Regions from separate parts of the Streptomyces sp. NPDC089799 genome, predicted to be linked through region 1. Evidence: predicted binding sites of a transcription regulator. Region 1 holds the regulator's gene; each other region holds the start of a gene.
What was found. The regulator HrcA, encoded in region 1, represses chaperone genes, less so after heat shock. The targets are predictions, from matches to a motif close to TTNGCACTCNGNNNNNCNGAGTGCNAA.
Positions count from the first base shown of each region.

Region 1 (9,844 bases):
CCGTGATCCCGTGCCGGGCGAGGAGTTCGGGCAGCATCCGGCGGCCGTCGGGCTCGGTGATCCGGTAGCCGAAGGACTCCACCGGATGGGAGAGCCTGCGGGCCTCCAGCACGTACGAGGGGCCGGTGGCCAGGACTCCGTCCCCGGTCACCGGCTCCTCGTCGAGCAGGACGGTCTCGCGGTAGGCGGTGGCGTACCGCAGCCGGTCGAAGAACGCCTGGCCGGAGGCCGGGTAGTGGGCCGCGACCGGGTGCGGGACCCGGTCGAGGTTGATCCGCTGGATCACCCCGGCGAGGCCGAGGCTGTGGTCGCCGTGGAAGTGCGTGACGCAGATCCGGTTGATGTCGTGCGCGGCCACGCCGGCCCGGAGCATCTGCCGCTGGGTGCCCTCTCCGGGGTCGAAGAGGATGCCCTCGCCATCCCAGCGCAGCAGGTAGCCGTTGTGGTTGCGGTGACGCGTGGGCACCTGGCTGGCGGTGCCGAGGACGACGAATTCACGTGCGGACATGCCTGATTCCTACGCCGGTTCCGGTACTGCGGCCATTCCTTTTCGGTGCGCGGCCGGTGCCGCGCCCCGGTCGGTTGCTATCCGGGCGGCCAGTTGAAGCCGCGGCCGCCCAGCACGTGGGCGTGCGTGTGCCAGACCGTCTGGCCGGCGCCGGCGCCGGTGTTGAAGACGATCCGGTAGCCGCCGTGCTCGTCGAGCTTCTCCTGCGCGGCGACCTCTCCGGCCTCGCGCAGTACGTCCGCCATGGCCTGCGGGTCGCCGGCGGCGAGCTCCGCGGCGTCGCGGAAGTGCACCTTGGGGATCACCAGCACGTGCGTCGGAGCCTGGGGGTTTATGTCGCGGAAGGCGACGGTGGTGTCGGTCTCGCGGACGATCGTCGCGGGCACCTCACCCGTGACGATCTTGCAGAACAGGCAGTCCGCCTGCGGTTCCCCGGCCATGGCCGTCGCCTCCCGTGTTCCCGGTCCTCAATGATCACTACGCCCGCATGGTATCCGGCGGGTCACGCCCAGCGGCCGGTACGGGCCAGCAGCACCGCGACCGCGGCGGTGCCCGCCGTGGACGTGCGGAGCACCGAGCGCCCCAGCCGGTACGGCCGGGCACCGGCCTCCGCGAACACGGCCAGCTCCTCAGGGGAGACACCGCCCTCGGGGCCGACCACCACGACGATCGAGCCGGAGGCGGGGAGTTCCGCCGTGGCGAGCGCCTCCGAGGGGTGCTCCCGGTCCTCGTGCAGGACGACGCCCAGGTCCGCCTCCGCCAGCAGCGCGGCCACCTGCTTGGTGGACAGGGCCTCCGTCACCTCGGGGAACCGGACCCGGCGGGACTGCTTGCCGGCTTCCCGGGCGGTGGCCCGCCACTTGCCGAGGGACTTGGCGCCCCGGTCGCCGCGCCACTGGGTGATGCAGCGGGCGGCCTGCCACGGCACCACCGCGTCGACCCCGGTCTCGGTCATGGTCTCGACCGCCAGTTCGCCCCGGTCGCCCTTGGGCAGCGCCTGGACCACCGTGATCCGCACCGGCGGCTCCGGTTCGGCACGGACCCCGGCCACGTCGACGTGCAGCCGGTCCTTGCCCTCGGCCGCGGTCACCACGCAGTCCGCCCAGCCGCCGCGGCCGTCGGTGAGGACCACCGCCTCGCCGGGCTCCAGCCGCTTCACCGAGACCGCGTGCCGGCCCTCCGGCCCGTCCAGCACGAACCGCGGTCCCGCCGGGACCTCCTCGACCACGAACACCGGGGCCGTCATGACGTACTCCTTCTCCGTACCACCTGCAACGCGCTCTGCGCCTCGGCCACTTCGGCCGCCAGGACCTCCACCAGCTGCCCGGCCGGCAGCGAACGCGCCTGCCGGTGCCCCTGGCCCGCCCACAGTGCCATGCCCTGCGGGTCACCGGCCTCCGCCGCGGCCCTGCGCAGCCCGGAGGTCAGATGGTGGACCTGGGGGTAGGCGGCCGGGGCATACGGCCCGTGCTCCCGCATGAACCGGTTCACCAGACCGCGGGCGGGGCGGCCGGAGAACGCCCGGGTGAGTTCCGTACGGGGGAACAGCGGGTCGGTCAGCGCCTTCTTGTGCAGGGCGTGCGCCCCCGACTCGGGACAGGCCAGGAACGCCGTGCCGAGCTGGGCCGCGACCGCGCCGGCCGCGAGCACCCCGGCGATCTGCGAGCCGCGCATCAGTCCGCCGGCCGCGACCAGGGGCAGCGCCACCGCCTCCCGCACCTGGCCGACCAGGGCGAGCAGGCCGGTGCCGGTGCCGTCGGCCTTCGGGTCGTCGCGGTGGGTGCCCTGGTGGCCGCCCGCCTCGATGCCCTGCACGCAGAGGGCGTCGGCACCGGCGTCCTGGGCGGCCCGGGCCTCGGCGACCGAGGTGACCGTGACCATGGTGAACGTACCGGCCCGGCGCAGGGCGGTGAGGGCGGCCGCAGAGGGGCACCCGAAGGTGAAGGAGACGACGGGGACCGGGTCCTCCAGCAGAATGGCCAGTTTCGCGTCGTAGGCGTCGTCTGTGGTGCCCGCGGTGTCCTCCGCGGCGAGCGAGACCTCGTACCAGCCGGCCTCGCCGGCCAGCTGGCCCCGGTAGACCTCGACCGCCGCCGGGTCGGTGTGCCCGTACTGCGGGAGGATCAGGTTGACGCCGAACGGCCGCCGGGTGAGCCCGCGGAGGAGCTTGATCTCCTGGTACATGCCGTCGGCGGTCTTGTAGCCGCCGGCCAGGAAGCCCAGCCCGCCGGCTTCGGAGACGGCGGCGGCGAGGGGCGGGCAGGACGCTCCGCCCGCCATGGGGGCCTGCACGATCGGGTACTGGTGGAGACCGTTCGGTGCGGAGGACATGAGTTGCATCGTGCCACGTCCCCCGCACCGCGCCGAATCGTTCCATTCGCCTGGCATAGTCCGGTTGCGCAACCGGCCAGGCACCGCGCCGCGGCGGGGGGCGCCGCGGCGGCGGGAGGCGGCTCAGCGACCGTTGAAGGCGTCCTTGAGCCGGCTGAACAGGCCCTGCTGGCCCGGCGCGAACTGGCCCATCGGGCGCTCCTCGCCGCGCAGCTTGGCAAGCTGCCGCAGCAGGTCCTCCTGCTGGGCGTCCAGCTTGGCCGGGGTCTGCACCTCGACGTGGACGATCAGGTCGCCGCGCCCGTTGCCGCGCAGGTGGGTGACGCCGCGGCCGTGCAGCGGGATCGACTGGCCGGACTGGGTACCGGGCCGGATGTCGACCTCCTCCATGCCGTCGAGCGTCTCCAGCGGGCACTTGGTGCCCAGCGCGGCCGCCGTCATCGGGAGGGTGACGGTGCAGTGCAGGTCGTCGCCGCGCCGCTGGAACACCGGGTGCGGAAGCTCGTGGATCTCCACGTACAGGTCACCGGCCGGGCCGCCGCCGGGGCCGACCTCGCCCTCGCCGGCCAGCTGGATCCGGGTTCCGTTCTCCACACCGGCCGGGATCTTGACCGTCAGGTCGCGGCGGGACCGGACCCGGCCGTCGCCGGCGCACTCCGGGCACGGGGTCGGGACCACGGTGCCGAAGCCCTGGCACTGCGGGCAGGGGCGGGAGGTCATGACCTGGCCGAGGAAGGACCGGGTGACCTGGGAGACCTCGCCGCGGCCGCGGCACATGTCGCAGGTCTGCGCGGAGGTGCCGGGCGCGGCGCCCTCGCCGGAGCAGGTGGTGCAGACGATCGCCGTGTCCACGTGGATCGGCTTGGTCGTGCCGAAGGCGGCCTCGTCCAGCTCCAGGTCCAGGCGGATCATCGCGTCCTGGCCGCGCCGGGTGCGCGAGCGCGGACCGCGCTGGGACGCCTGCCCGAAGAAGGCGTCCATGATGTCCGAGAAGTTGCCGAAGCCACCCGCTCCGAAGCCACCCGCGCCACCGCCGCCGCCGGAGGCGGACAGCGGGTCGCCGCCGAGGTCGTAGACCTGCTTCTTCTGCGGGTCCGACAGCACCTCGTACGCGGCGTTGATCTCCTTGAAACGCTCTTGCGTCTTGGGATCGGGGTTCACGTCCGGGTGGAGCTCACGGGCGAGCTTGCGGAACGCCTTCTTGATCTCGTCCTGCGATGCGTCGCGGCGCACGCCGAGTACGGCGTAGTAGTCCGTGGCCACTTACGACTCCGCCAGGATCTGTCCGACGTAACGTGCCACTGCGCGTACCGCTCCCATCGTTCCGGGGTAGTCCATGCGGGTCGGGCCGACCACGCCGAGTTTGGCGACTGCTTCGCCGCCCGAACCGTAGCCGACCGAGACGACGGACGTGGAGTTGAGTCCTTCGTAGGCGTTCTCGTGGCCGATGCGTACGGTCATCCCCGACTCGTTGGCCTCGCCGAGCAGCTTGAGGAGCACGACCTGCTCCTCCAGTGCTTCCAGCACCGGCCTGATGGTCAGGGGGAAATCGTGTCCGAAGCGGGTGAGATTGGCGGTGCCGCCGATCATCAGCCGCTCCTCGGTCTCCTCGACGAGCGTTTCGAGGAGGGTGGCGAGGACCGTCTGGACCGTCGCCCGGTCCTCGGCCTCGAAGGATTCCGGCAGGTCCTGCACCAGCTGCGGCACGTCCGCGAAGCGGCGGCCGACGACCTTGCCGTTGAGCCGGGCCCGCAGGTCCGCCAGGGACTGCTCGGGGAACGGCGAGGGGCAGTCCACCATGCGCTGCTCGACCCGGCCCGTGTCGGTGATCAGGACGAGCATCAGGCGGGCCGGGGCCAGCAGGAGAAGCTCGACGTGCCGGACGGTGGAGCGGGTCAGCGACGGGTACTGGACGACGGCGACCTGCCGGGTCAGCTGCGCGAGCAGCCGGACGGTGCGGCCGACGACGTCGTCGAGGTCGACGGCCCCGTCGAGGAAGTTCTGGATGGCGCGGCGCTCGGGCGTCGACAGCGGCTTGACCCCCGCCAGCTTGTCGACGAACAGGCGGTAGCCCTTGTCGGTGGGGATCCGGCCGGCGCTGGTGTGGGGCTGGGCGATGTAGCCCTCCTCCTCCAGCACGGCCATGTCGTTGCGGACGGTGGCCGGCGAGACGCCGAGCTTGTGCCGCTCGGTGAGCGCCTTGGAGCCGACCGGCTCCTCCGTCCCGACGTAATCCTGGACGATGGCGCGCAGCACCTCGAGTCTCCGTTCGCTGAGCATCGCGTGCCACCTCCAGCTGTGAGCGTCCTACTGCGGTCCGTGATTGGCACTCACGCGGTACGAGTGCCAGAGATCCCCCCGGTCAGTGTACGGCGGGCAGGTGTGCCCGAGGCAAGGGAGCCCGTCGCGGCGCTCGTCACGCCCGCCCGTCGGGTCCTCGCCCGCGCGGCCCGTCACGGTAGCGTCGCGCCATGGACGTGCGATGGGAAGAGGCGGGCTGGGAACGGCTGACCGGACGCGCCGGACGGCTGCGTCTCCCGGTCTGGGACTGCACCGCGGGGCTGGTTGTGGGGGACGACGCGGTGCTGCTGGTGGACCCCGGGTCGAGCGTCCGCGAGGGTGCGGGACTGCGGGTTCGGGCCGAGCGGCTGACCGGCCGCCGAGTGACCCATATCGCATTCACGCACGGACATTTCGATCACGTCCTGGGCGCGTCGGCGTTCGCCGGGGCGGAGGTCTTCGGCGCGGTCGGACTGGACGGACTGCTGGGCGGCCCGGCGGGCCGGGAGGAACTGCGCGGGGACGCCGTGCGCCACGGACTGCCGGAGGAGGACGCGGCCGGGTCGGCGGAGCTGCTCACGGCCCCCCGGCACCTGGTGTCGGGCGAATGGACCCTCGAACTCGGCGGGGTGCAGGTGCTCCTGGCCAACGTGGGGCCGGGGCACACCCGCCACGACCTGGCGGTGTTCGTGCCCGGCGGCGGCCGGGAGGTCGTCTTCTGCGGGGACCTGGTGGAGGAGTCCGGGGAACCGTCGGCGGGCCCGGACGCGGTGCCCCGGCAGTGGCCGGCGGCCCTGGACCGGCTGCTCGCCCTGGGCGGCGAGGACGCGCTGTACGTGCCCGGCCACGGGGCGGTGGTGGACGCGGCCTTCGTGCGTGCCCAGCGCGCCACACTGGCCGAGCGCTTCGGCGTGTCGTCTTGATCTCCGGGCGGGTGCCCCTACCCTCGGCCGGATGCGTGAGTACTCCCCCGATCTGACCCCCGCGTGGAAGCGCCCGAAGCCGGTGCCGGAGGTGGCGGCCGAGCCCGATCTGGTGGTCGAGGTGGCGGGTACGGACTTCTGCGGGGCGGTGGTGGGCTGCGAGGCCGGCACGGTGACGTTGGAGGACCGCTTCGGCAAGCGGCGGGTGTTCCCGCTGGAGCCGCGCGGGTTCCTGCTGGACGGCGCGGTGGTGACGCTGGTCCGCCCCTCGCGCGCGCCGGCGGCCCCGGCCCGGACGGCCTCGGGTTCGCTGGCGGTCCCGGGGGCGCGGGCCCGGGTGGCCCGGGCGGGCCGCATCTACGTGGAGGGCCGGCACGACGCCGAGCTGGTGGAGCGGGTCTGGGGCGACGACCTGCGGATCGAGGGCGTGGTCGTCGAGTACCTCTCCGGGATCGACGACCTCCCGGCGATCGTCGCCGAGTTCGGCCCCGCGCCGGACGCCCGCCTGGGCGTCCTGGTGGACCACCTGGTCCCCGGCTCGAAGGAGTCCCGCCTGGCGGCGCAGGTGTCCGCCGTCCCGGACGTCCTGGTGGTGGGCCACCCGTACGTGGACGTCTGGCAGGCGGTGAAGCCGTCCGCCCTGGGCATCCCGGCCTGGCCGGTCGTCCCGCCGGGCCAGGACTGGAAGACGGGCGTCTGCCGCGCCCTGGGCTGGCCGGAGAACACGGGCGCGGCCTGGCAGCACGTCCTGTCCCGGGTCACCTCGTACCGCGACCTGGAGCCGACCCTCCTGGGCCGGGTGGAGGAACTGATCGACTTCGTGACGGCCCCCGCCTGACACCGCACCGCGCCGTACGCGGCGGAGCCGTGGCTGCGCCGTACGCGGCGGAGCCGTGGCCCCACCCCACACTTCACCCGTTCACCGTGGCTCCGCCCCGGACCCCCGTAAGGGGTCCTGCCCCCGTGTCCGACTGCGGGCCGGCCGTGGCCGGTCGCGCCGTTCCCCGCGCCCCTGACGGGGCGCGGCCCCGGTGAACGGGAAAAGGGGCAAGGGCCCGCAGGGCGGCGGGAAGCCGCGCTAGTCGACCAGGTCGCGGACGACCGCGTCGGCCAGCAGCCGCCCGCGGAGGGTGAGGACGGCGCGGCCGGCCTCGTACGGGGCCGGCTCCAGGAGGCCGTCGGCCAGCGCACGGCGCGACGCCGTCAGGCCCGCCGGCGCCAGCAGGGACAGCGGGACGCCCTCCAGCAGCCGCAGCTCCAGCAGGATCCGCTCGACCCGCCGGTCCTCCTCGGAGAGGACCTCCCGGCCCGCTCCGGGGGAGCGGCCCTCCGCCAGCGCCGCCGCGTACGCGCCCGGGTGCTTCACGTTCCACCACCGGACCCCGCCCACGTGCGAGTGCGCGCCCGGTCCCGCGCCCCACCAGTCGGCGCCGCGCCAGTACAGCTCGTTGTGCAGGCAGCGGCCCGCCTCCGTGGTGGCCCAGTTGGACACCTCGTACCAGCCGTAGCCCGCCGCGGCGAGGGTCTCCTCGGCGATCAGGTACCGGTCGGCGTGTACGTCGTCGTCGGTCATCGGGACCTCGCCGCGCCGGATCCGGCGGGCCAGCCCGGTGCCCTCCTCGACGATCAGCGCGTACGCCGAGACGTGGTCGGGGCCGGCCCCGATCGCCGCGTCCAGCGAGGCCCGCCAGTCGTCGTCGGACTCGCCCGGGGTGCCGTAGATCAGGTCCAGGTTGACGTGCTCGAAGCCCGCCGCCCGCGCCTCGGCCACGCACGCCTCCGGCCGCCCGGGGGTGTGCGTGCGGTCGAGCACCTTCAGCACGTGCTGCCGGGCGCTCTGCATGCCGAAGGAGATCCGGTTGAAGCCGCCGGCCCGCAGCTCGGCCAGGTATTCCGGCGTCACCGACTCCGGGTTGGCCTCGGTGGTCACCTCGGCGTCCGCCGCCAGCCCGAACTCGTCGCGGATCGCGCCGAGCATCCGGACCAGGTCCCCGGCCGCCAGCAGGGTCGGCGTACCGCCGCCCACGAACACGGTGCGCACCTCGCGCGGGTCGTCGCCGAGCACCTTGCGGGCCAGCCTGACCTCGTCGGTCAGGGTGTCGGCGTAGTTGTCCCGGGAGGCCAGCACTCCGCCGGTGCCGCGCAGCTCGGTGGCGGTGTAGGTGTTGAAGTCGCAGTACCCGCAGCGCGTGGCGCAGTACGGCACGTGCAGGTAGAAGCCGAGCGGGCGCGCCGCCGCGCCCCGCAGGGCATGCGACGGCAGCGACCCGTCCTCGGGCACGGTCTCACCATCGGGCAGGGCGGAAGGCATGGGTCCATTGTCCCGCACCGCCCGGCATGCCCCGGGCCGGGCGGCGGGCCCCCCGGCCGTGAGGGGCCGCGCACCGGCCGTGCACCGGTCGTGCACCGGCCGGCGCCTCCGGCCCGCACCGGACGGCTCTCGGCCGCCCGCGCCCCGCGTGCTACGCCTCGCGGGCGCCCTCGTACATCTCGTCGATCAGGTGCTTGAACTCACGCTCGACGGCCGGTCGCTTCAGCTTGAGGCTGGGCGTGAGGTCGCCGTGCTCGACGTCCAGGTCGCGCGGCAGGATGCGGAACTTCTTGACGGTCTGCCAGCGCTGCAGGCCCTCGTTGAGGGTCTGGACGTAGGTCTCGACGAGCCGGTTGGTCTCGGGGGCCGCGACCACCTCGGCGTAGGACTTGCCGCCCAGGCCGTTCTCGGCGGCCCAGCCGAGGAGGGAGGGCTCGTCCAGGGCGATCAGGGCGGTGCAGTAGTTGCGGTCGGCGCCGTGCACCACGAGGTTGGAGACGTACGGGCAGATCGCCTTGAACTGGCTCTCGATCTCGGACGGCGCGACGTACTTGCCGCCGGAGGTCTTGATCAGGTCCTTCTTGCGGTCGGTGATCCGCAGGTAGCCGTCGGGGGACAGCTCGCCGATGTCGCCGGTGTGCAGCCAGCCGTCGGATTCGAGGACCTCGTCGGTCTTCTCGGGCTGGTTGTGGTAGCCCTCCATGATGCCGGGGCCGCGCAGCAGGATCTCGCCGTCGTCGGCGATGCGGACCTCGGTGCCGGGGAGCGGCTTGCCGACCGTGCCGGTGCGGTACGCCTCGCCGGGGTTGACGAAGGAGGCCGCGCTGGACTCGGTGAGGCCGTAGCCCTCCAGGATGTGGATGCCGGCGCCGGAGAAGAAGTAGCCGATCTCCGGGGCGAGGCCGGAGGCGCCGGAGACGCAGGCGCGGAGGTTGCCGCCGAACGCCTCGCGGATCTTGCCGTAGACGAGCCTGTCGGCGATCTTGTGCTTGGCGGAGAGCGGGAAGGGCGCGCCCGCCTTGCCGGTGCGGTGGAAGTTGTCCTGGCTGACCTTGGCGTACTCGCGGGCCACCCCGGCGGCCCACTGGAAGATCTTGTACTTGGCGCCGCCGGCCGCCCGGGCCTTGGCCGCGACCCCGTTGTAGACCTTTTCGAAGATGCGCGGGACGGAGGCCATGTAGGTCGGCTGGACCACCGGCAGGTTCTCGATGATCTTGTCGATCCGGCCGTCCACGGCGGTGACGTGGCCGACCTCGATCTGACCCGAGGTGAGCACCTTGCCGAAGACGTGGGCGAGCGGCAGCCACAGGTACTGGACGTCGTCCTTGCCGATCAGGCCGGTGGCCACCATCGCCTTGGCCATGTACGACCAGTTGTCGTGCGGCAGCCGTACGCCCTTGGGCCGTCCGGTGGTTCCGGAGGTGTAGATGAGGGTGGCGAGCTGGTCGGCGGTGATCGCCGAGACCCGCTCCTTGACCGCCGCCGGGTGCT
Region 1 covers NZ_JBFBGR010000009.1:89,102-98,945, reverse strand. Annotated here, with positions in the region: gene AB0O36_RS12115 (ribonuclease Z) at 1-508, opposite strand, end outside; gene AB0O36_RS12110 (histidine triad nucleotide-binding protein) at 586-948, opposite strand; gene AB0O36_RS12105 (16S rRNA (uracil(1498)-N(3))-methyltransferase) at 1,011-1,754, opposite strand; gene AB0O36_RS12100 (nitronate monooxygenase) at 1,751-2,839, opposite strand; gene dnaJ (molecular chaperone DnaJ) at 2,963-4,102, opposite strand; gene hrcA (heat-inducible transcriptional repressor HrcA) at 4,103-5,119, opposite strand; gene AB0O36_RS12085 (MBL fold metallo-hydrolase) at 5,311-6,042, shown strand; gene AB0O36_RS12080 (DUF3097 domain-containing protein) at 6,074-6,880, shown strand; gene hemW (radical SAM family heme chaperone HemW) at 7,121-8,353, opposite strand; gene AB0O36_RS12070 (long-chain fatty acid--CoA ligase) at 8,505-9,844, opposite strand, start outside.

Region 2 (9,844 bases), on a different contig from region 1:
GGCGCCCTGCTCTACCCGGAGGTCTTCCCGGACGCGCGCGGCCCCGAGCACCAGTCCGCTGCCGCCCTGGCCTCCCTCGCCGCGGAACGGCTGGCCGCCGGGGAGGAGTCCACCGGGTTCCTGCCGCCAGTCCCGCTGTACCTGCGCCGGCCCGACGCGCAGGTGCCGAAGAACTACAAGGTGGTCACCCCGAAGTGACGGGAGTGACGGGAGTGATGGGAATGCCGGCAGCGTCGACGGCCGTCCTGCGCGAGATGCGCTGGTGGGACATCGAACCGGTGCTGGAACTGGAACACGGCCTCTTCCCCGAGGACGCCTGGTCCGCCGGCATGTTCTGGTCCGAGCTGGCCCACGCCCGCGGCCCGCACGCCACCCGTCACTACGTGGTCGCCGAAGATCCGGCCGACGGCCGCCTCGTGGGCTACGCCGGGCTGGCCGTCGCCGGCGACCTGGCCGACGTACAGACCATCGCGGCCGCCCGCGACCAGTGGGGCACCGGGCTCGGCGCCCGGCTGCTCACCGACCTGCTGCGGGCCGCGTCCGCGTTCGAGTGCGCCGAGGTGCTGCTGGAGGTGCGGGTGGACAACACCCGCGCCCAGAAGCTGTACGAGCGCTTCGGCTTTGAACCCATCGGCTTCCGGCGCGGCTACTACCAGCCCGGCAACGTCGACGCGCTGGTGATGCGCCTCAGTGACCCTGCAAACTCCGTTTCCTGTGCGAAGTGAGAACCATGGCTGACGAACCCCTCGTCCTCGGCATCGAAACCTCCTGCGACGAGACCGGCGTCGGCATCGTCCGCGGCACCACCCTGCTCGCGGACGCGATCGCGTCGAGCGTCGACGAGCACGCCCGGTTCGGCGGCGTGGTGCCCGAGGTCGCCTCGCGCGCGCACCTGGAGGCGATGGTCCCGACCATCGAACGCGCACTGAAGGAAGCCGGGGTCAGCGCCCGGGACCTGGACGGCATCGCGGTGACGGCCGGGCCCGGTCTGGCCGGCGCCCTGCTGGTCGGCACCTCGGCGGCCAAGGCGTACGCCTACGCGCTGGGCAAGCCGCTCTACGGGGTGAACCACCTCGCCTCGCACATCTGCGTGGACCAGCTGGAGCACGGCAAGCTGCCGGAGCCCACCATGGCCCTGCTGGTGTCCGGCGGGCACTCCTCCCTGCTGCTGGCGCCGGACATCACCAGCGACGTACGGCCGCTCGGCGCGACCATCGACGACGCCGCGGGCGAGGCCTTCGACAAGATCGCGCGCGTGCTGAACCTGGGCTTCCCCGGCGGTCCGGTCATCGACCGGCTCGCGAAGGAGGGCGACCCGGCGGCGATCCACTTCCCGCGCGGGCTGACCGGGCCGCGTGACGCGGCGTACGACTTCTCCTTCTCCGGGCTGAAGACGGCCGTGGCGCGCTGGATCGAGGCCAAGCGCAACGCGGGCGAGGAGGTGCCGGTGCGCGACGTGGCCGCCTCCTTCCAGGAGGCCGTGGTGGACGTGCTGACCCGCAAGGCCGTCCGCGCCTGCAAGGACGAGGGCGTCGACCACCTGATGATCGGCGGCGGCGTGGCCGCGAACTCCCGGCTCCGGGCACTGGCGCAGGAGCGCTGCGACGCGGCGGGGATCACGCTGCGGGTGCCGCGGCCCAAGCTGTGCACGGACAACGGCGCGATGGTGGCCGCGCTGGGCGCGGAGATGGTGGCGCGGAACCGGGCGGCCTCGGACTGGGACCTGTCCGCGGACTCCTCGCTGCCCGTCACCGACCCGCACGTGCCGGGCACCTCGCACGCGCACGGCCACGATCACGGCCACGGCCACGGTCACGGCCATGCCCACGATCACGACCACCTGCACGAACTCAGCAAGGACAACCTGTACTCGTGAGCATCACCGTCGCGTTGATGTGGGAGGCCCGGGCGGTCACCGGGCGGGGCGGCGAACTGCTGGAATGGGCCCGTGCGCAGACCCTGGCGCAGGAGCCGCTGCGCCGCGAGCTGCTGCGCGCCCCGCAGGACCGGGTCCTGGTCATCACCTGGTGGGAGGCCGCCGACCTGGCCGCCGACCTTCCCGAACTGCCCGAACCCGCAGCCGACCTGATCACCCGTCCGGTGCACCGCTGGCGCTTCGAGTCGGTGTCCTGAACACCCCGTCCCCCGGCCCCGGGGCCCCCGCGGCGCCCCGGGCCGCCGATCCGCGGCCGTCCCGGGGGAGGCCGCCGTTCCACCCCGCCGGGACCGATATCGTCATGCGCATGCCCCGCCGTGATCTTCCTCCTCCGTCGCCGCCCGCGCAGCTGCGCGCCCGGCCGAACGAGGACGCGCTGCGGGAGCAGCGGGTCGGCCACCCGGTGGAGCTGGCGCGGCAGAGCCTCGGGCTCGGACGGCTGCTGCTCCTGTGGACCGTCGCCGCGGTCTTCGCCCTGGGCTGGTCCTTCCTCGGGATGGCCCTGATGGCCTTCGAGGAGCAGGGCGGCGCCCTGGAGGCGCTGATCGGCGGGGTCTTCGCCGTGCTCGGGCTCGGTGTGCTGGTGCCGGCCGGGTTCTGGTGCCTGTGGGGCGTGCGGCGGGACCGCGAGGTGCGGCTCCGGCTGCGCGCGTGGGCGGGAGCGGAGGCCGCCGTGCCGGACCCCGCCACCGAGGCCCGGCTGCGCGCCCCGGGCCGGAGCCTGGGCTGGCTGGTGAGCTCCTGCGCGATGGGCGCGATGGGCCTGTGGGTGACCTTCGGCGCGGCGGCCGGGTTCGGCCCGGGCGGGGCGACGTACGGCGAGATCGCGTACGCGATGGGCGTCGGCGTGATCCTGTGGATCACGGGCCTGCTGGGTGCCGGCAAGGCGGTCACCCACTACCGGTGGGCTCGGCGCGCCTTCAGCGGGCCGTCCCGGAAGCCGGATCGGAGCCGGGCGCAGTCCCGGTCCCGGTCCCAGTCCCGGAGTCAGACCCGGAGTCAGACCCGGCCTCAGAGTCCGGAGCCGGAGCCGGAGCCGGAGCCGGACCGGGCGCAGGAGCAGTCGCCGGAGCAGGCGAGCCGATGAGCATGGCCGGTGCGCCGGCCACCCGGGTCAGGAACACGGTCGCCGCGTTCCGCCCCTGCGGCTTCACCTTCCGGCGGAGCTCCTCCGGCTCGATCGCCGAGCCCCGCTTCTTCACGGTCAGCACCCCGACCTCGCGCTCGCGCAGCAGCGCCTTGAGCTTCTTCAGGTTGAACGGGAGCACGTCGGAGATCTCGTACGCCGTCGCGTACGGGGTGGGACGCAGCTCGTCGGCGGTGACGTAGGCGATGGTCGGGTCGATCAGCCGCCCGCCGTCGAGGCCGGCCGCGACCTCGGAGACCAGGTGGGCGCGGATCACCGCGCCGTCGGGCTCGTAGAGCCAGCGCCCGACCGGACCGGGCTCGGGGTCGGGCAGCGTCCGCGGGGGGCACAGCGAGTGCGGGCCGGGCAGCAGGGTGGACCGGAACGCGCCGGGGGTGGTGCCGAACCACAGCACAGCCTCCTTCACGTCCCCCTGGTCGGAGATCCACTCGGCCTCCGCCTCGGCGGGGACGGCCTCGTGCGGGATTCCGGGAGCCGTCTTGATCGCCGCGCAGCGCGTCGTACGGGCGGCCCGCACGGCCCAGGACAGCGGTGGTGAGTACGCCTCGGGGTCGAAGGTGCGGCCCCTGCCGCCGCGCCGGGCCGGGTCGAGGAAGACGGCGTCGAAGCCGGTGAGGTCGACCTCCGTCACGTCCGCCTCCCGGACCTCGATCAGCCCCTCCAGCCCGAGCGCCGCGGCGTTGGCGCGGGCGACCGCGGCGGTCAGCGGGTCGCGGTCCACGGCCAGGACCTCGATGCCGGCCCGGGCCAGGGCGATCGCGTCCCCGCCGATGCCGCAGCACAGGTCGGCGAGGCGGCGGACGCCGAGCGCGGCGAACCGCTCCGCGCGGTACGCCGCCACGCTCGCCCGGGTGGCCATCTCGACCCCGCCGGGCGTGAAGTACATGCGGTACGCGTCCTCGGCGCCGAACTTCGCCACCGCGCGCTGCCGCAGCCGGGCCTGCCCGAGTGCCGCGGACACCAGCTCGGCCGGGTGCTCGCGGCGCAGCCGGGTGGCGACGGCGAGCTCCCGGGCGGGGTCGTAGTCGCGCAGCGAGTCGAGGAGGGCGCGGCCCCCGGGGGTGAGCAGGGCGGCGAAATCGTGCTGGTTCACCGGCTCATTGTGCGCCAGTCGATGGAAGGTGCGGGGTCGGGCCGTGGTGTCGGCCGGGGCGTCGTACCGGCTGCTGACAATATGCCAAGCTATGCAGCTAGTAGGAAAAAAGGAACAAAATGCCCGTCGTGGCGTGGGTTCGCGCGGTCGGTTCGGGGTGGCGCTGGCCGCGCTGCTGGTTGCCGCCCTGGGCACCGCCTGCGGCTCGTCCGAGGCGGACAAGACCCCGACCAAGCCGGGGAAGCCGAAGGCGGGCAGCGAGGCCGGCGCCGCCGGCGCGCCCGGCAACCAGGCGGCCCTGGCCAAGCAGAAGGAGATGGCCCGGCTCGCCGCGGTGAAGAGGTGGGGGCTCGCCAAGCCGCCGCTGATCGCCCCGGCCGCCCCGAAGCACAAGCCGGAGATCGAGACCCGCGAGGGCTTCGAGGTCGACGACCACGAGGGCCTGCCTCCGGTGTTCACCACCATCCCCACCGAGGAGAAGGTCGTCTTCCTCACCATCGACGACGGCGCCGAGAAGGACCCCGAGTTCCTCCGCATGATGAAGGAACTCGACATCCCCTACACCGCGTTCCTCAGCGACTACCTGGTGCGGGACAACTACCCGTACTTCAAGGAGATGCAGGCGGCGGGCGTCACCCTGAACAACCACACGCTGAACCACCGCTACATGCCGGCCCTCTCCTACGAGAAGCAGCGGCAGGAGATCTGCGGCCAGCAGGACAACATCCAGAAGCGCTTCGGCAAGCGCCCGACGGTGTTCCGCCCGCCGTACGGCAACTACAACGACGACACCCTGCGCGCGGCCGCGTCCTGCGGCATCAAGCACGTTCCGCTGTGGAACGAGGAGGTGTTCCCCGACCGGATGGACTACCGCGAGTGGGACCGGGACGTCCACCCCGGCGACATCATCCTCACGCACTTCCGGGGGCGGGAGGACTGGAAGGGCACCATGCCTGACATGATTCGTCAGGTCATGAAGACCGTGACGGACAAGGGCTACGCGGTGGGCCGCCTGGAGGACTACCTCTAACCGCCGCCCCGGAGGCCCGGGTTCACGGGCCGGACCCGGTCCGAAGCGAACGGCTCCGGACCGTTCGGAACCCCACCGATCCCACCGATCCCATCGGGAAGCAGAGGGTCATCCCAGATGTCGAGCACCCCCCGCCGCGACGGCGCGGCCCCGCCGCTCCGCGGAATCGTTTCGGCCCGTACGGCGCGCCGCCTGACGGCCGGACTGCTGGCGGTGGGTGCGCTGGCGCTGACCCTCTCCGGGTGCGGGGAGAGCGTGGACCCCATCGAACGGCTGGGCCGCAAGGCGACGGGCGAGGCCCACAGCGGCGGCCCGTCCGGCGGCCCCACCTCCCCGGCCCCGTCCGCGAAGCCGTCCGCGTCCTCCGATGCGTACCGGCACTGGGGACTCTCCCGCCCGCTGGAATTCGCCCCGAAGCCGGAGCGGAAGCCGGTGCTGCCGAAGGCGGCACCGGGGCGGGTCCCGGTGGTCGACCGAATACCCCTGCCCGCCGGGCAGAAGACCGTCTTCCTGACCTTCGACGACGGAGCCGAACGGGACCCGCGCTTCCTGCGGATGGCGGCGGACCTGAAGTTCCCGATCACCATGTTCCTGACGGACAGCGTGGCCTCGCCGGGATACGACCACTTCGCGCAGCTGCGCGACCAGGGCAACGGCAGCGGGATACAGAACCACACGCTCGGCCACCCCAACATGCGGACCCTCTCCTACGAGGCGCAGAAGGCCCAGATCTGCGGCCAGCAGGACCGCCTCGCGGCCCGTTTCGGCACCCGTCCCCGCCTGTTCCGCCCGCCGTACGGCAACTACAACGACAACACCCTCCGCGCGGCGAAGGACTGCGGTGCGGAGGCGGTGGTCCTGTGGCGGGCGTCGATGCAGATCAGGAACCTCCAGTACGCGGAGGGCTCCGCCCTCAAGCCGGGCGACATCATCCTGGCCCACTTCCGTGGCCCCGCCGAGCTCAAGGGCACCACGGAGACGGAGATGACCACCCGGATGCTCCGGAAGATCCAGGAACAGGGCTTCACGATAGGCCGCCTGGAGGACTACCTCTAGGTCCCGGCAAGGACCCCCGCCGGTTCCGGCACGCTCCGCGCGTCCGCCTCGCGCTGGCGTTCGGCGCTGTCGCTGATCCGGAGCAGCAGGGCGATCATGATCCAGTTGGCGAGCAGGGACGATCCGCCCTTCGCCAGGAACGGGAGGGCCTTCCCGGTCAGCGGGATCAGGCCGGTGACGCCGCCCGCCACCACGAAGACCTGGAGGGCGAGCGCCGCGGACAGGCCGACGGCGAGCAGCTTCCCGAACGGGTCCCGGGAGCCCAGGGCCATCCGCAGCCCCCGCTGGACCAGCAGGGCGTAGATGACCAGCACCGCCATCACCCCGGCCAGGCCGAGTTCCTCGCCGACCGTGGTGAGGATGAAGTCCGACCGGCCGGCGAACTTGATCAGTTCGGGGTGGCCCTGGCCGAGCCCCGTGCCGGTGATGCCGCCGGTGCCGAAGCTGAACAGGGCCTGTGCGGACTGGTCCGAGGTCAGGCCGGGGGGCCGCTGGTCCGGCGGGAGGAAGATGGCCATCGGGTTGAGCCACGCCTGGACCCGGTTCTTCACGTGCGGCTCCGTGGAGCCGACGACGAACGCGCCCACCGCCGCCATCAGTGCGCCGAAGACGATCCAGCTGGTGCGCTCGGTGGCGACGTAGAGCATCACCACGAAGACGCCGAAGAAGATCAGCGAGGTGCCCAGGTCCCGTTCGAAGACCAGCACCAGCATGGCCAGCACCCACACGGTGACGATCGGTCCGAGCTGGCGCATGGGGGGCAGCTGCATGCCGAGGAAGCGGCGGCCGGCCAGGGCGAGGGTGTCCCGGTGGACGACCAGGTAGCCGGCGAAGAAGACCGCGATCATGATCTTCACGAACTCGCCCGGCTGGACCGAGAACGGCCCGATGAAGATCCACCGCTTGGCGCCGTAGGTGTCGGCGCCGAAGAACGCCGGGGCGATCAGCAGCACCAGGGCGACCGTCATGGTGAGGTAGATGAACCGCTGGAGGTAGCGGTGGTCGCGCAGGAGGGCGACCGCCGCCACGCAGGCCGCCACGCCGATCACCGTCCACAGCAGTTGCCCGGGGGCGTTCGCCTCGCCGCCGTACCGGTCGATGTACGCCTGGTCGAGCCGGTGCAGCAGCACCAGTCCGAGCCCCGTGAGCAGCATGGCCAGCGGCAGGATCAGGGGATCGGCGCAGGCCGCGAACCGCCGTACGCCCAGGTGTGCCACCAGGGACAGCAGGGCCATGCTGACCGCGAACCGGGCGACGCCGGCGGGCGGCTCGCCGTTCATCCCCAGACCGGCGTTGACGTATCCGAGGACGGTCACGCCGACGACCAGGGCGAGCAGCAGGGCCTCGGTGCGGCGGCGGGCGCCCGCCGGCGCCGAGGGTCTCAGTCCGCGCACGGGGAGCCCGGTGCGGTCCGCGGGGTCCGCGAGAACCGCGTGGTCCGCGTGGTCCGCGAGGCAATGGGGCGGATTGTCTTCATATCGTCTAGGACGACGATGTGCTCCTCATGGTTGCCTGCCGTCGCCGGTGCGCGCGGCGCGGAATCGCCGTAGCGCGGCCGAAACCCGGTGTTCCGCAACGCCGCGCGGCGCGAATTGGCACTCCGCTTGACCGAGTGCTAATCGCCGGAATAGTCTCGGGCCTGGCACTCGCCACCGGTGAGTGCCAACACAGCGACGGGCAGGTCCGGCACCCGCGACGACGGATCCACCTGGTCGCCACCTCAGACAGTTAACCCCGTGAGATCTCCGAAGGGGGAGGTCGGATCGTGACGACCGCCAGCTCCAAGGTTGCCATCAAGCCGCTCGAGGACCGCATCGTGGTCCAGCCGCTCGACGCCGAGCAGACCACGGCCTCCGGCCTGGTCATCCCGGACACCGCGAAGGAGAAGCCCCAGGAGGGCGTCGTCCTCGCCGTGGGCCCGGGTCGCTTCGAGGACGGCCAGCGTCTGCCGCTCGACGTGAACGTCGGCGACATCGTGCTGTACAGCAAGTACGGCGGCACCGAGGTGAAGTACAGCGGCGAGGAGTACCTCGTCCTCTCGGCTCGCGACGTGCTCGCGATCGTCGAGAAGTAATTCACCCGAAGCAGAAGATGCTTCTGAGCTGCGCCCCTGGTCCCCGCTGTTGTGACGGGCGGCGAGGGGCGCGGTTCGTTAAACCCCAGATTTTTCGAGAGGGCTGAACCGCTCCCATGGCGAAGATCCTGAAGTTCGACGAGGACGCCCGTCGCGCCCTCGAGCGCGGCGTCAACAAGCTTGCCGACACGGTCAAGGTGACGATCGGCCCCAAGGGCCGCAACGTCGTCATCGACAAGAAGTTCGGCGCCCCCACCATCACCAACGACGGTGTCACGATCGCCCGCGAGGTCGAGCTCGACGACCCGTACGAGAACCTCGGCGCGCAGCTCGTCAAGGAGGTGGCGACCAAGACCAACGACATCGCGGGTGACGGCACCACCACCGCGACCGTGCTGGCCCAGGCGCTGGTCCGCGAGGGTCTCCGCAACGTCGCCGCCGGTGCTTCCCCGGCCTCCCTGAAGAAGGGCATCGACGCCGCGGTCAAGGCGGTCTCCGAGGACCTCCTCGCCACCGCCCGCCCGATCGAGGACAAGACCGACATCGCCGCCGTGGCCGCGCTCTCCGCGCAGGACCAGCAGGTCGGCGAGCTCATCGCCGAGGCGATGGACAAGGTCGGCAAGGACGGTGTCATCACCGTCGAGGAGTCCAACACCTTCGGTCTCGAGCTCGAGTTCACCGAGGGCATGGCCTTCGACAAGGGCTACCTGTCCCCGTACTTCGTGACGGACCAGGAGCGCATGGAGGCCGTCCTCGAGGACCCCTACATCCTGATCAACCAGGGCAAGATCTCCTCCATCCAGGACCTCCTGCCGCTGCTGGAGAAGGTCATCCAGGCCGGTGGCTCCAAGCCGCTGCTGATCATCGCCGAGGACGTCGAGGGCGAGGCGCTCTCCACCCTCGTCGTCAACAAGATCCGCGGCACCTTCAACGCCGTCGCCGTCAAGGCCCCGGGCTTCGGTGACCGCCGCAAGGCGATGCTGCAGGACATGGCCACCCTCACCGGTGCCACCGTCATCGCCGAGGAGGTCGGCCTCAAGCTCGACCAGGCCGGTCTGGACGTGCTGGGCTCCGCCCGCCGCGTGACCATCTCCAAGGACGACACCACGATCGTCGACGGCGCCGGCAACTCCGAGGACGTCCTCGGCCGCGTCAACCAGATCAAGGCCGAGATCGAGGCCACGGACTCCGACTGGGACCGCGAGAAGCTCCAGGAGCGCCTCGCGAAGCTGGCCGGCGGCGTGTGCGTGATCAAGGTCGGCGCCGCCACCGAGGTGGAGCTGAAGGAGAAGAAGCACCGTCTGGAGGACGCCATCTCCGCGACCCGCGCCGCGGTCGAGGAGGGCATCGTCTCCGGTGGTGGCTCCGCTCTGGTCCACGCCTCCAAGATCCTCGCCGACAACCTGGGCAAGGACGGCGACGAGGCCACCGGTGTCGCGGTCGTCCGCAAGGCCGCCGTCGAGCCGCTGCGCTGGATCGCCGAGAACGCCGGCCTCGAGGGCTACGTC
Region 2 covers NZ_JBFBGR010000004.1:36,914-46,757, forward strand. Annotated here, with positions in the region: gene tsaB (tRNA (adenosine(37)-N6)-threonylcarbamoyltransferase complex dimerization subunit type 1 TsaB) at 1-198, shown strand, start outside; gene rimI (ribosomal protein S18-alanine N-acetyltransferase) at 222-725, shown strand; gene tsaD (tRNA (adenosine(37)-N6)-threonylcarbamoyltransferase complex transferase subunit TsaD) at 731-1,876, shown strand; gene AB0O36_RS04820 (hypothetical protein) at 1,894-2,133, shown strand; gene AB0O36_RS04825 (class I SAM-dependent methyltransferase) at 2,857-4,176, opposite strand; gene AB0O36_RS04830 (polysaccharide deacetylase family protein) at 4,268-5,206, shown strand; gene AB0O36_RS04835 (polysaccharide deacetylase family protein) at 5,399-6,262, shown strand; gene AB0O36_RS04840 (FtsW/RodA/SpoVE family cell cycle protein) at 6,259-7,656, opposite strand; gene groES (co-chaperone GroES) at 8,028-8,336, shown strand; gene groL (chaperonin GroEL) at 8,453-9,844, shown strand, end outside.
Region 2: the regulator HrcA is predicted to act here: its motif matches at 7,855-7,881, upstream of groES (co-chaperone GroES).

Region 3 (9,844 bases), on a different contig from region 1:
ACGAATCGAGCGATTCCTTATGCCCAAAATAGAGGAAGGCGCCCGCCCGGACACCCGGAAATGCCCGGGAACGCCCGAGGGCGGTATCCCCGGATTGGGGATACCGCCCTCGGTCAGGAACGGCTGATCGGGCCCGGAGGCGTCGATCAGAAGTCCATGTCACCGCCCGGCATGCCGCCCGGAGCGGCGGCGGCCTTCTCCGGCTTGTCGGCGATGACGGCCTCGGTGGTCAGGAACAGGGCCGCGATGGAGGCCGCGTTCTGCAGCGCGGAACGGGTCACCTTGGCCGGGTCGATGATGCCCTCGGCGATCAGGTCGACGTACTCGCCGGTGGCGGCGTTCAGGCCGTGGCCCGGGGTCAGGTTGCGGACCTTCTCCACCACGACGCCGCCCTCGAGGCCGGCGTTCTCGGCGATCTGCTTCAGCGGGGCCTGCAGGGCCAGCTTGACGGCAGCGGCACCGGTGGCCTCGTCACCGTCGAGCTCCAGCTTCTCGAAGACCGAGGAGGCCTGCAGCAGGGCCACGCCACCACCGGCGACGATGCCCTCCTCGACGGCCGCCTTCGCGTTGCGAACGGCGTCCTCGATGCGGTGCTTGCGCTCCTTGAGCTCGACCTCGGTCGCGGCACCGGCCTTGATGACGGCGACGCCACCGGCGAGCTTCGCCAGGCGCTCCTGCAGCTTCTCGCGGTCGTAGTCCGAGTCGGAGTTCTCGATCTCGGCGCGGATCTGGTTGACGCGACCGGCAACCTGGTCGCTGTCACCGGCACCGTCGACGATCGTGGTCTCGTCCTTGGTGATGACGACCTTGCGGGCGCGGCCGAGCAGGTCCAGGCCCGCGTTCTCCAGCTTGAGGCCGACCTCCTCGGAGATGACCGTGCCGCCGGTGAGGATGGCGATGTCGCCGAGCATGGCCTTGCGGCGGTCACCGAAGCCCGGGGCCTTGACCGCGACGGAGCGGAAGGTGCCGCGGATCTTGTTGACGACCAGGGTCGACAGGGCCTCGCCCTCGACGTCCTCGGCGATGATCAGCAGCGGCTTGCCGGACTGCATGACCTTCTCCAGCAGCGGAAGGAGGTCCTTCACATTGCTGACCTTGGAGTTGACGATGAGGATGTAGGGGTCCTCCAGCGCCGCCTCCATGCGCTCCATGTCGGTCGCGAAGTACGCCGAGATGTAGCCCTTGTCGAAGCGCATGCCCTCGGTGAGCTCGAGCTCCAGACCGAAGGTGTTGGACTCCTCGACGGTGATGACGCCTTCCTTGCCGACCTTGTCCATGGCCTCGGCGATGAGCTCGCCGATCTGGGTGTCGGCGGCGGAGATGGAGGCCGTGGAAGCGATCTGCTCCTTGGTCTCGACATCCTTCGCCTGCTCCAGCAGGGCGCCGGAGACGGCCTCGACGGCCTTCTCGATGCCGCGCTTGAGGGCCATCGGGTTGGCGCCGGCGGCCACGTTGCGCAGGCCCTCGCGGACCAGGGCCTGGGCCAGAACGGTCGCGGTGGTCGTACCGTCGCCGGCGACGTCGTCCGTCTTCTTGGCGACTTCCTTGACCAGCTCGGCGCCGATCTTCTCGTACGGGTCCTCCAGCTCGATCTCCTTGGCGATGGACACACCATCGTTGGTGATCGTGGGAGCGCCCCACTTCTTCTCAAGGACGACGTTGCGGCCCTTGGGGCCAAGGGTGACCTTGACGGCGTCGGCGAGCTGGTTCATGCCACGCTCAAGACCGCGCCGGGCCTCCTCGTCGAACGCGATGATCTTGGCCATGTGAAGTGGTCCTCCCGGACTGGGGTGGATTGCCTTCGGACCGTGTGGCGCCCGCGACGGACGGCCTGCCTGCCCGGCGGTTCCTTCCCGCCGGCCCTGCGGGCCTCACCGACCCGGTCCTCGTCTTTATCACTCTCACCCGGAGAGTGCTAACGCCAATGATTAGCACTCGACCCCCACGAGTGCAAGCGAGTCCGGCGACCTCCGGACAACGCGGCGACAACCCGGCGAGAAGGTGCAGGTGAGCGGGCCGGCGAGGACCGGGAGGGGCCGGCGGACACGCGAGGGGCCCGCATCCCTGTCCGGGATGCGGGCCCCTCGGGGTACGCCTTCGGTGGTCGAACGCCGTTGGATCAGACCTGCGCGAGCTTGACCATGTCGGCCTGCGGGCCCTTCTGGCCCTGCGAGATCTCGAATTCGACCCGCTGACCCTCTTCAAGGGTGCGGTACCCGTCCATCTGGATGGCGCTGTAGTGGACGAACACATCCGCACCACCGTCGACCGCGATGAAGCCGTAGCCCTTCTCCGCGTTGAACCACTTGACGGTGCCCTGAGCCATGTCTAACTCCCCTATTACTGGCCCTTGCGCAGGAACGCACTTCGCGGTCCCGGGTCAGAACTTGCGTTGGAACGCGTCGACCGCGGCTGAATGTATCTGCACCGGAGCTGTCTGCAACAGGTCATTCCGACGAGAAATCCGGACATGATGAAAGGTCGAAATAGCCGGAAAATTTGGCATTCTCTCGGGCAACACGGACCGGACAGAACGCGCCAAAGCCCCATATCGCACACGCACATTGGCCCGATGTCGACCATGGAGGCGCCCGTTCATATGCAGCGGGCAAGAACAGCGGAGGGGGCTTCCCCAACTCTACCGCGCCCAACCAAGCAGAATTGCCCCCTCCGCTTTTGCGGAAGGGGCAATTCAGGGTTGCGCGTGTCAGCTACCGAAGAGTCGGCGAAAGGCAATGCCGAAGCCCGTGCGGAAGGCCGTACGGAAGGTCAGCAACCGCCCGCGACGGCCGGAATGATGGAGACGCCGGCACCGTCGGGCGTCGCCGTCTGCAGCCCGCCCTCGAAGCGCACGTCGTCGTCGTTGACGTAGACGTTCACGAAACGGCGCAGCTTGCCCTGGTCGTCCAGGACGCGCGCGGCGATACCCGGGTGGCTCTGCTCCAGGGAGTCGATGACCTCGGCGAGGGTCGCGCCCTCGGCGGGAACCTCGGCCCGGCCGCCGGTGTAGGTGCGCAGGATGGTGGGGATGCGGACGTTGACGCTCATGGCGACACTGCCTTTCCGGTAGTGCGTAGGGGGTGGTCAGGCCAGGCCGGCGGTGCGGAACGCGTCCAGGCTGGGGCGGATGACGGCGGTCTGGCCGGTGTCCCCGGCGACCGCGTCGAGAGTCTTGAGGCCGTCACCGGTGTTGAGGATGACGGTGGTCAGCGTGGGGTCGATCTGCCCGTTCTCGATGAGCTTCTTCGTCACGCCGACGGTCACGCCGCCCGCGGTCTCGGCGAAGATGCCCTCGGTCTGCGCGAGCAGCTTGATGGCCTCGACGACCTGGTCGTCGTTGACGTCCTCCACGTAGCCGCCGGTGCGGCGGGCGATGTCGAGCACGTACGGGCCGTCGGCCGGGTTGCCGATCGCCAGGGACTTGGCGATGGTCTTCGGCTTCTGCGGGCGGACCACGTCGTGACCGGCCTTGAAGGCGGTGGAGACGGGCGAGCAGCCCTCGGCCTGGGCACCGAAGATCTTGTACGGCCTGTCCTCGACCAGACCCAGCTTGATGAGCTCCTGCAGACCCTTGTCGATCTTGGTGAGCTGCGAGCCGGAGGCGATCGGGATCACGATCTGGTCGGGCAGCTGCCAGCCGAGCTGCTCGCAGATCTCGTACGCCAGGGTCTTCGAACCCTCGCCGTAGTACGGGCGCAGGTTGACGTTGACGAAGCCCCAGCCCTCGCCCAGCGGGTCGCCGATGAGCTCGGAGCAGAAGCGGTTGACGTCGTCGTAGTTGCCCTCGATGCCGACCAGGTCGCCGCCGTACACCGCGGCCATGACGACCTTGCCCTGCTCCAGGTCGTGCGGGATGAACACGCAGGACCGGAAGCCGGAACGGGCGGCCGCGGCGCCGACGGCGCCGGCCAGGTTGCCGGTGGAGGAGCAGGACAGGGTGGTGAACCCGAAGGCGCGGGCGGCCTCGACGGCGATCGCCACGACGCGGTCCTTGAAGGAGTGCGTCGGGTTGCCGGAGTCGTCCTTGACGTAGAGCTTGCCGGTGACGCCCAGCTCCTTGGCCAGGTTCTCGGCGTCCACGAGCTTGGTGAAGCCCGGGTTCAGGTTCGGCTTCTCCGCCACATCGGCCGGGACCGGCAGCAGCGGGGCGTAGCGCCAGATGTTGTTGGGGCCGGCCTCGATCGCGGCACGCAGGGCCTCGGGGTCACCGGCGGGCAGGTCGTAGGCAACCTCGAGCGGGCCGAAGCACTCGACGCACGCGAAGATGGGACCGAGCTCGAAGCGGGTGCCGCACTCACGACAGGAAAGCGCGGCGGCGGGTCCGAGATCGACAGAGGTGGCAACAGTCTGTGCAGCCATGATGGCGAGGCCCTTTCTCCTCATCTTCCTCGTGGCGCACTTCGCCACGAGACGGATTTGGCACCTTCCCTAGCCGGGGACCTCGCTGCGTGACGCAGTCGCGAGAACCGACTGGAGGGTTGCCGGGGCTTCAACGGGCCGTTTCCCTCTGCCCCTCTGGATGAGCGGTATGGCTCCGGGCCGCGCGCTCTATGGCGCACCCGGGCGTTTGTCTGCGCGGCACCCCCGGCATGCGAGGGTCCGACGCGTTGTTCAAGACTGTAACCGAAGGTGCGGGTGGCTGAGACAGCTGTCCGAACCGCGAGATGGATCACGTTTGGGGAGTACCGGAGTGCTGCAAGAGGTGGAGCGCTGGCTGGCAGACCGCTCCTGGTCCGCCGACGACAGGCCGCTCGACCAGCTGTTTTCCGCCAAGCGGGCAGCCGGGACGACGGTCAGCGTGGTGCTGCCCGCACTCGACGAGGAGGCGACCGTCGGGGAGATCGTCGAGGTGATCCGGCGCGACCTGATCGACGGACGGCCCGTCCCGCTGGTGGACGAACTGGTGGTGGTCGACTCGGGTTCGACCGACCGGACCGCCGAGGTCGCCGCCAAGGCCGGCGCCCGGGTGGTGCACCGGGACGAGGTCCTGCCCCGGATACCCGCGCTGCCCGGCAAGGGCGAGGTGCTGTGGCGCTCGCTGCTGGCCACCACCGGTGACGTCGTCTGCTTCGTCGACGCCGACCTGCGCGACTTCTCCTCCGTCTTCGTCTCCGGGATCGTCGGCCCGCTGCTGACCGACCCGGGCATCCAGTTCGTCAAGGCGATGTACGACCGCCCGCTCGGCACCGCCGGTCCCGGAGCGGGTGACGCCGGTCCCGGAGCGGGTGACGGCCGTCCCGGCGGGGCCGAGCAGGGCGGCCGGGTGACCGAGCTGGTGGCCCGCCCCCTGCTCAACCTGCACTGGCCGCAGCTGGCGGGATTCGTACAGCCGCTGGGCGGCGAGTACGCGGTCCGCCGGTCCCTGCTGGAACGCCTCCCCTTCCCGGTCGGCTACGGCGTGGAGCTCGGGCTCCTCGTCGACGCGCTGCACACGGCCGGCCTGGACGCCCTCGCCCAGGTCGACGTGGGCGTCCGGCTCCACCGCCACCAGGACGGCCGCGCGCTGGGCCGGATGGCCGCCGCGATCTACCGCACCGCCCAGGTGCGGCTCTCCCGCGGCCATCTGGTCCGGCCCGCCCTGACCCAGTTCGAACGCGGCCCGGACGGCTTCGTGCCGCACACCTACCCGGTGGACACCGAGGAGCGGCCCCCGATGGCGGAGATCGAGGAGTACGCGTCCCGCCGCGTCGCGTGACGGCGGCCACATCACCCGCAACCCGGCGCAACGGACGTTTGAGCGACCCCGGGCCGGGCTAGGTTCGCCGCATGTCTTCCCCGCTGCTCGTCGCCGCGAACCGCGGCCCGCTCTCGTACGACCTCTCCGCGGACGGCACCCTCGGCGCCCGGCGCGGCGGGGGCGGTCTGGTCTCCGGCCTGTCGGCCGCGCTCGACGGGCAGCCGGACGCGCTGTGGATCTGCGCGGCCCTGAGCGAGGGCGACCGCGAGGCGGTCCGCCGGGGCGTGTCCGAACCGGGCGTCCGCATGCTGGCCATCGACCCGGACGTCTACCACGACGCGTACAACGGCATCTCGAACTCGGTGCTGTGGTTCACCCACCACGGGCTGTACGACGTCCCGCACGAGCCGGTCTTCGACGCGGAGTTCCGGCGCCGCTGGGAGTCGTACCGGACGTACAACCGGGCGTTCGCGGAGGCGCTGGCGGCGGAGGCCGACGGGGGCGCGGCGGTGCTGGTGCAGGACTACCAGCTGTCGCTGGTCCCGGGCATGCTCCGGGAGCTCCGCCCCGACCTGCGGATCTCCCACTTCACGCACACGCCGTGGGCGACCTCCGACGAGATGCGGATGCTCCCCGAGGACATCCGCGAGGAACTGCTGTGGGGCCTGCTCGGCGCCGACGAGCTGGGATTCCACACCGGCGTGTGGGTGTCCGCGTTCGTCAACAGCGCGCAGATCGACAGCGCGACCGGGGTGGCGTGGGGGCTTTCGCCCACCGGGGACCCCTGGCGCGGGGTCGACCACCGCCGGTACCCGGGCCCGCGGCGCAGCACCCGGGCGGCCGCGTACCCGCTGGGGGTGGACGGCGAGGAGCTGCGGCAGCTGGCCCACCGGCCGGAGGTGGACGACAGGCTGGCCGCACTGCGCGCGGAGGTCGGCGACCGGAAGACCATCGTCCGGGTGGACCGCACCGAGCTGTCCAAGAACATCCTCCGCGGCCTGCTCGCCTACCGGGAACTGCTGGCCACGCACCCGGAGTGGCACGACCGGGTGGTGCACCTGGCCTCGGCCTACCCCTCCCGGCAGGACCTGGCGGTCTACCGGGACTACACGGCGGCGGTGTCCCGGCTGGCCGGGGAGATCAACGCGGAGTTCGGCACGGCGGACTGGCGGCCCGTCCTGGTCTCGGTGCAGGACGACTTCGCACGGTCGCTGGCGGCGTACCGGATGGCCGACGTCGCGCTGATCAACCCGCTCCGGGACGGCATGAACCTGGTCGCCAAGGAGATCCCGGTGGTCTCGGAGCAGGGGTGCGCGCTGGTGCTGTCCAAGGGTGCGGGCGCGTACATGGAGCTGCGCGAGGACGCGCTGGGGGTGAACCCGTTCGACGTCTCGGAGACGGCACGGGCCCTGCACGAGGCGCTGTCCATGCCGGCCGGCGAGCGCGCCGAGCGCACGAAGCGACTCGCCGCGGCGGCGACGGCGCTTCCTCCCGCGGCATGGTTCCGCGCCCAGCTGGACGCGTTGCGCGAGGCGCAGTCGTAGCCGGTCCCGGCCGGACGGCCGGACGGCCGTGCCGTCAGGCGATGGCGTGGGCGAGGGACGCGAGGAAGGCGGCGACCTCGGCGGGGCCGGACAGGACCAGGTCGGCGCGGGCGGCGAGTTCGGGGACTTCCGCCGAGCCGCTGCAGACGAGCAGGCCGGGGCGGCCGTCGGCGCGCCGCTTCTCCACCGCGGCGTACGCGGCGAGGTCGCCCAGGTCGTCGCCCGCGTAGACGACGGCCTCCGCGTCGACCTCGGCGAGGTATTCGGTCAGGGCGACGCCCTTGTCCGTACCCGGCGGCCGGAGCTCCAGGACGGCGCGGCCGGGCTCGACCATCAGGCCGTGCTTGCGCGCCAGCTCGTCGAGGGGTTCGCGGAGGGCCGCGAAGGCGGCGGACGGGTCCTCGGTGCGGCGGGTGTGGACGGCCAGGGCCCGGCCCTTCTCCTCGATCCAGGTGCCCTGCCAGGCGCCGATGGAGTCGAGGTAGCCGGGCAGCTCGGCGCGTACGGCGGCCACGCCGGGGTGCTCGGCGGGGGTCTGCACGTTGCCGCTGACCGCGTCCCAGCGCTCCGCCCCGTAGTGGCCGAGCACCACGAGGTGTTCCAGGCCGGGTGCCCCGGCGAAGCCGCCGTAGCGGACGGCGACCCCGGCCGGGCGGCCGGTGATCACCGCGACGGAGGCGACCTTCGGGGCCAGCTGCGACAGTGCCGGGAGGGCGCCGGGGTGGGCGCGGGCCTGGTCGGGGTCGGGAACGATGTCGGCGAGGGTGCCGTCGAAGTCGAGGGCGACGACTGATCTGCGGGGTGCGCGGAGGAGGGCGTCCAGGCCCTCGCGTCCGGCGGCGGTGACGGGCATCGGCAGGTCGTGCGGCGGCTGGCTGCGGCTCCCCATGCGGTCGACCCTACCGGGGGGCGATGGGCTCCGCCCGGGGTTCGCCGGGATGCGGTTCGCCTCCGCGCGGAGCGGGCCTCGGCTGGGCAGGGTCCGGGCTGGGGCCGGACCGGAGTGCGGGGAGGCTCGCGCGCCCGCGCGGGACCGGGGTCCCGGTGTGCCCACCTCCCCCAGACTCCGTCCGGGGGGACCCCCACCCCCACGTTCTCGACTTCGCTCGAACAGGGGGGACCCCCATCGCCCTGCGGGACGGCTGCCCACACCGGCCGGGACGGCTGCCCACACCGGGTGGGTTCAGCGGCGGGCTCGGCGGGCGTCGCGGATGCGGCGGAGGCGGTTGACGGTCGCCGGGGCGTGGGCGAGGGCACGCGGGTCGTCCATGAGGGCGTTCAGCAGCTGGTAGTACCGGACCGGGGTCATGCCGAGGCCCTCGCGTATCGCCCGCTCCTTCGCGCCCGGACCGGGCCAGCTGCGGCCCTCGTACGCGAGCACGGCGGCTTCGCGTTCCGAGAGGGGCTGCCGGTCGTCGGTGGTCATACCGTCCAACATATCGCCGGGCGCCGACACCCGGACGGCCCTGCCGGCGGGGCCGTCCGCAGGGCCGCCGGCAGCGCCGGCGGGCCCGTCAGCGGTCCCGTCAGCGGGTGCCGTCCGCCCCCCGGGCCTTGGCCGCGAGGTCCTCCAGGGTCTTGGCCGGGGAGTCGGGGGCGGGCCGCAGGGCGGAGCCGATGCTCTGCTTGACGTCCTCGCTCACCGCCGCCCAGGACTTCTTGTTCACCGGGTACAGGCGGGCGGTGGGCAGGGCGGGCAGGAAGGTGCGCAGCCGCCGGCTGTTGTCACCGGTGCCGCGTTCCATGGCGCGGTAGCCGCTGTTGGTGGCGGGCAGCAGACCGTAGGTCTCGGTGAAGCGGGTGACGTTCTCGGCCGTGAACAGGTGGTCCAGGAACTTGCCGGCCTCCTTGCGGTGGCCGTTGCGGAAGGCCATGACCCAGTCCGCGACGCCCATGGTGGAGTGCGGCTCGCCGTCCACGGTGGGCATCGGCACCATGCCGTAGTCCAGGCCCTTCGCCTCGGCCTGCTTCATCAGGGCGGGGTGCCCGTTGAGCATGCCGGCCTGGCCGTCGGTGAAGGCGTCGAAGGCGGCCTGCCGGTCCAGCTTGCCCGGCTCGACGGGCCCGGTCAGGCCCTGCCCGTAGAGCTCGTCGCGGAGCCATTCGAAGGTGCGGACGTTGGCCGTGGAGTCGATGGCGTACCGCTCCTCGGTGTCGGTGTAGCCGCCTCCGCCGGCGAGCAGCCACAGCATGGTCTCGGCCTGGGCCTCCTCGCGGCCGAGCGGCAGCGCGAAGGGGGTCTTCACGCCCTTCGCCTTGAGCTTCTTCGCGGCCGCCGCCAGGTCCGCCCAGGTCTTGGGCTGCCACCCGGCACCGCCGGCCTTGGCGGAGTCGGCCTTGGCGGTGATGCCGGCGTCGGCGAAGAGCTTCTTGTTGTAGAAGAGCAGCCGCGTGCTGGCCACGAACGGCAGGCCGTACTGGACCTTGTCGATCATGCCGGCCTCGGCGAGCGGGCCGAGGAAGTCCGCCTCGGTGCGGACGGAGAGCAGTTCGTCGGCGCGGTAGAGCTTGCCGTCGGCCGCGTAGTCGGCGTAGGCGCCGATCTGGGCGATGTCCGGGGCGTGGCCGGCCTTGACCATCTCGGCGACCTTGGCGTCCACCTGCGACCAGGAGTAGACGGAGA
Region 3 covers NZ_JBFBGR010000021.1:80,245-90,088, reverse strand. Annotated here, with positions in the region: gene groL (chaperonin GroEL) at 147-1,766, opposite strand; gene AB0O36_RS23025 (cold-shock protein) at 2,120-2,326, opposite strand; gene AB0O36_RS23020 (ubiquitin-like small modifier protein 1) at 2,770-3,048, opposite strand; gene thrC (threonine synthase) at 3,085-4,359, opposite strand; SAM riboswitch class I at 4,377-4,526, opposite strand; gene AB0O36_RS23010 (glucosyl-3-phosphoglycerate synthase) at 4,691-5,695, shown strand; gene AB0O36_RS23005 (trehalose-6-phosphate synthase) at 5,767-7,221, shown strand; gene otsB (trehalose-phosphatase) at 7,256-8,110, opposite strand; gene AB0O36_RS22995 (DUF3263 domain-containing protein) at 8,405-8,647, opposite strand; gene AB0O36_RS22990 (extracellular solute-binding protein) at 8,748-9,844, opposite strand, start outside.
Region 3: the regulator HrcA is predicted to act here: its motif matches at 1,929-1,955, upstream of groL (chaperonin GroEL).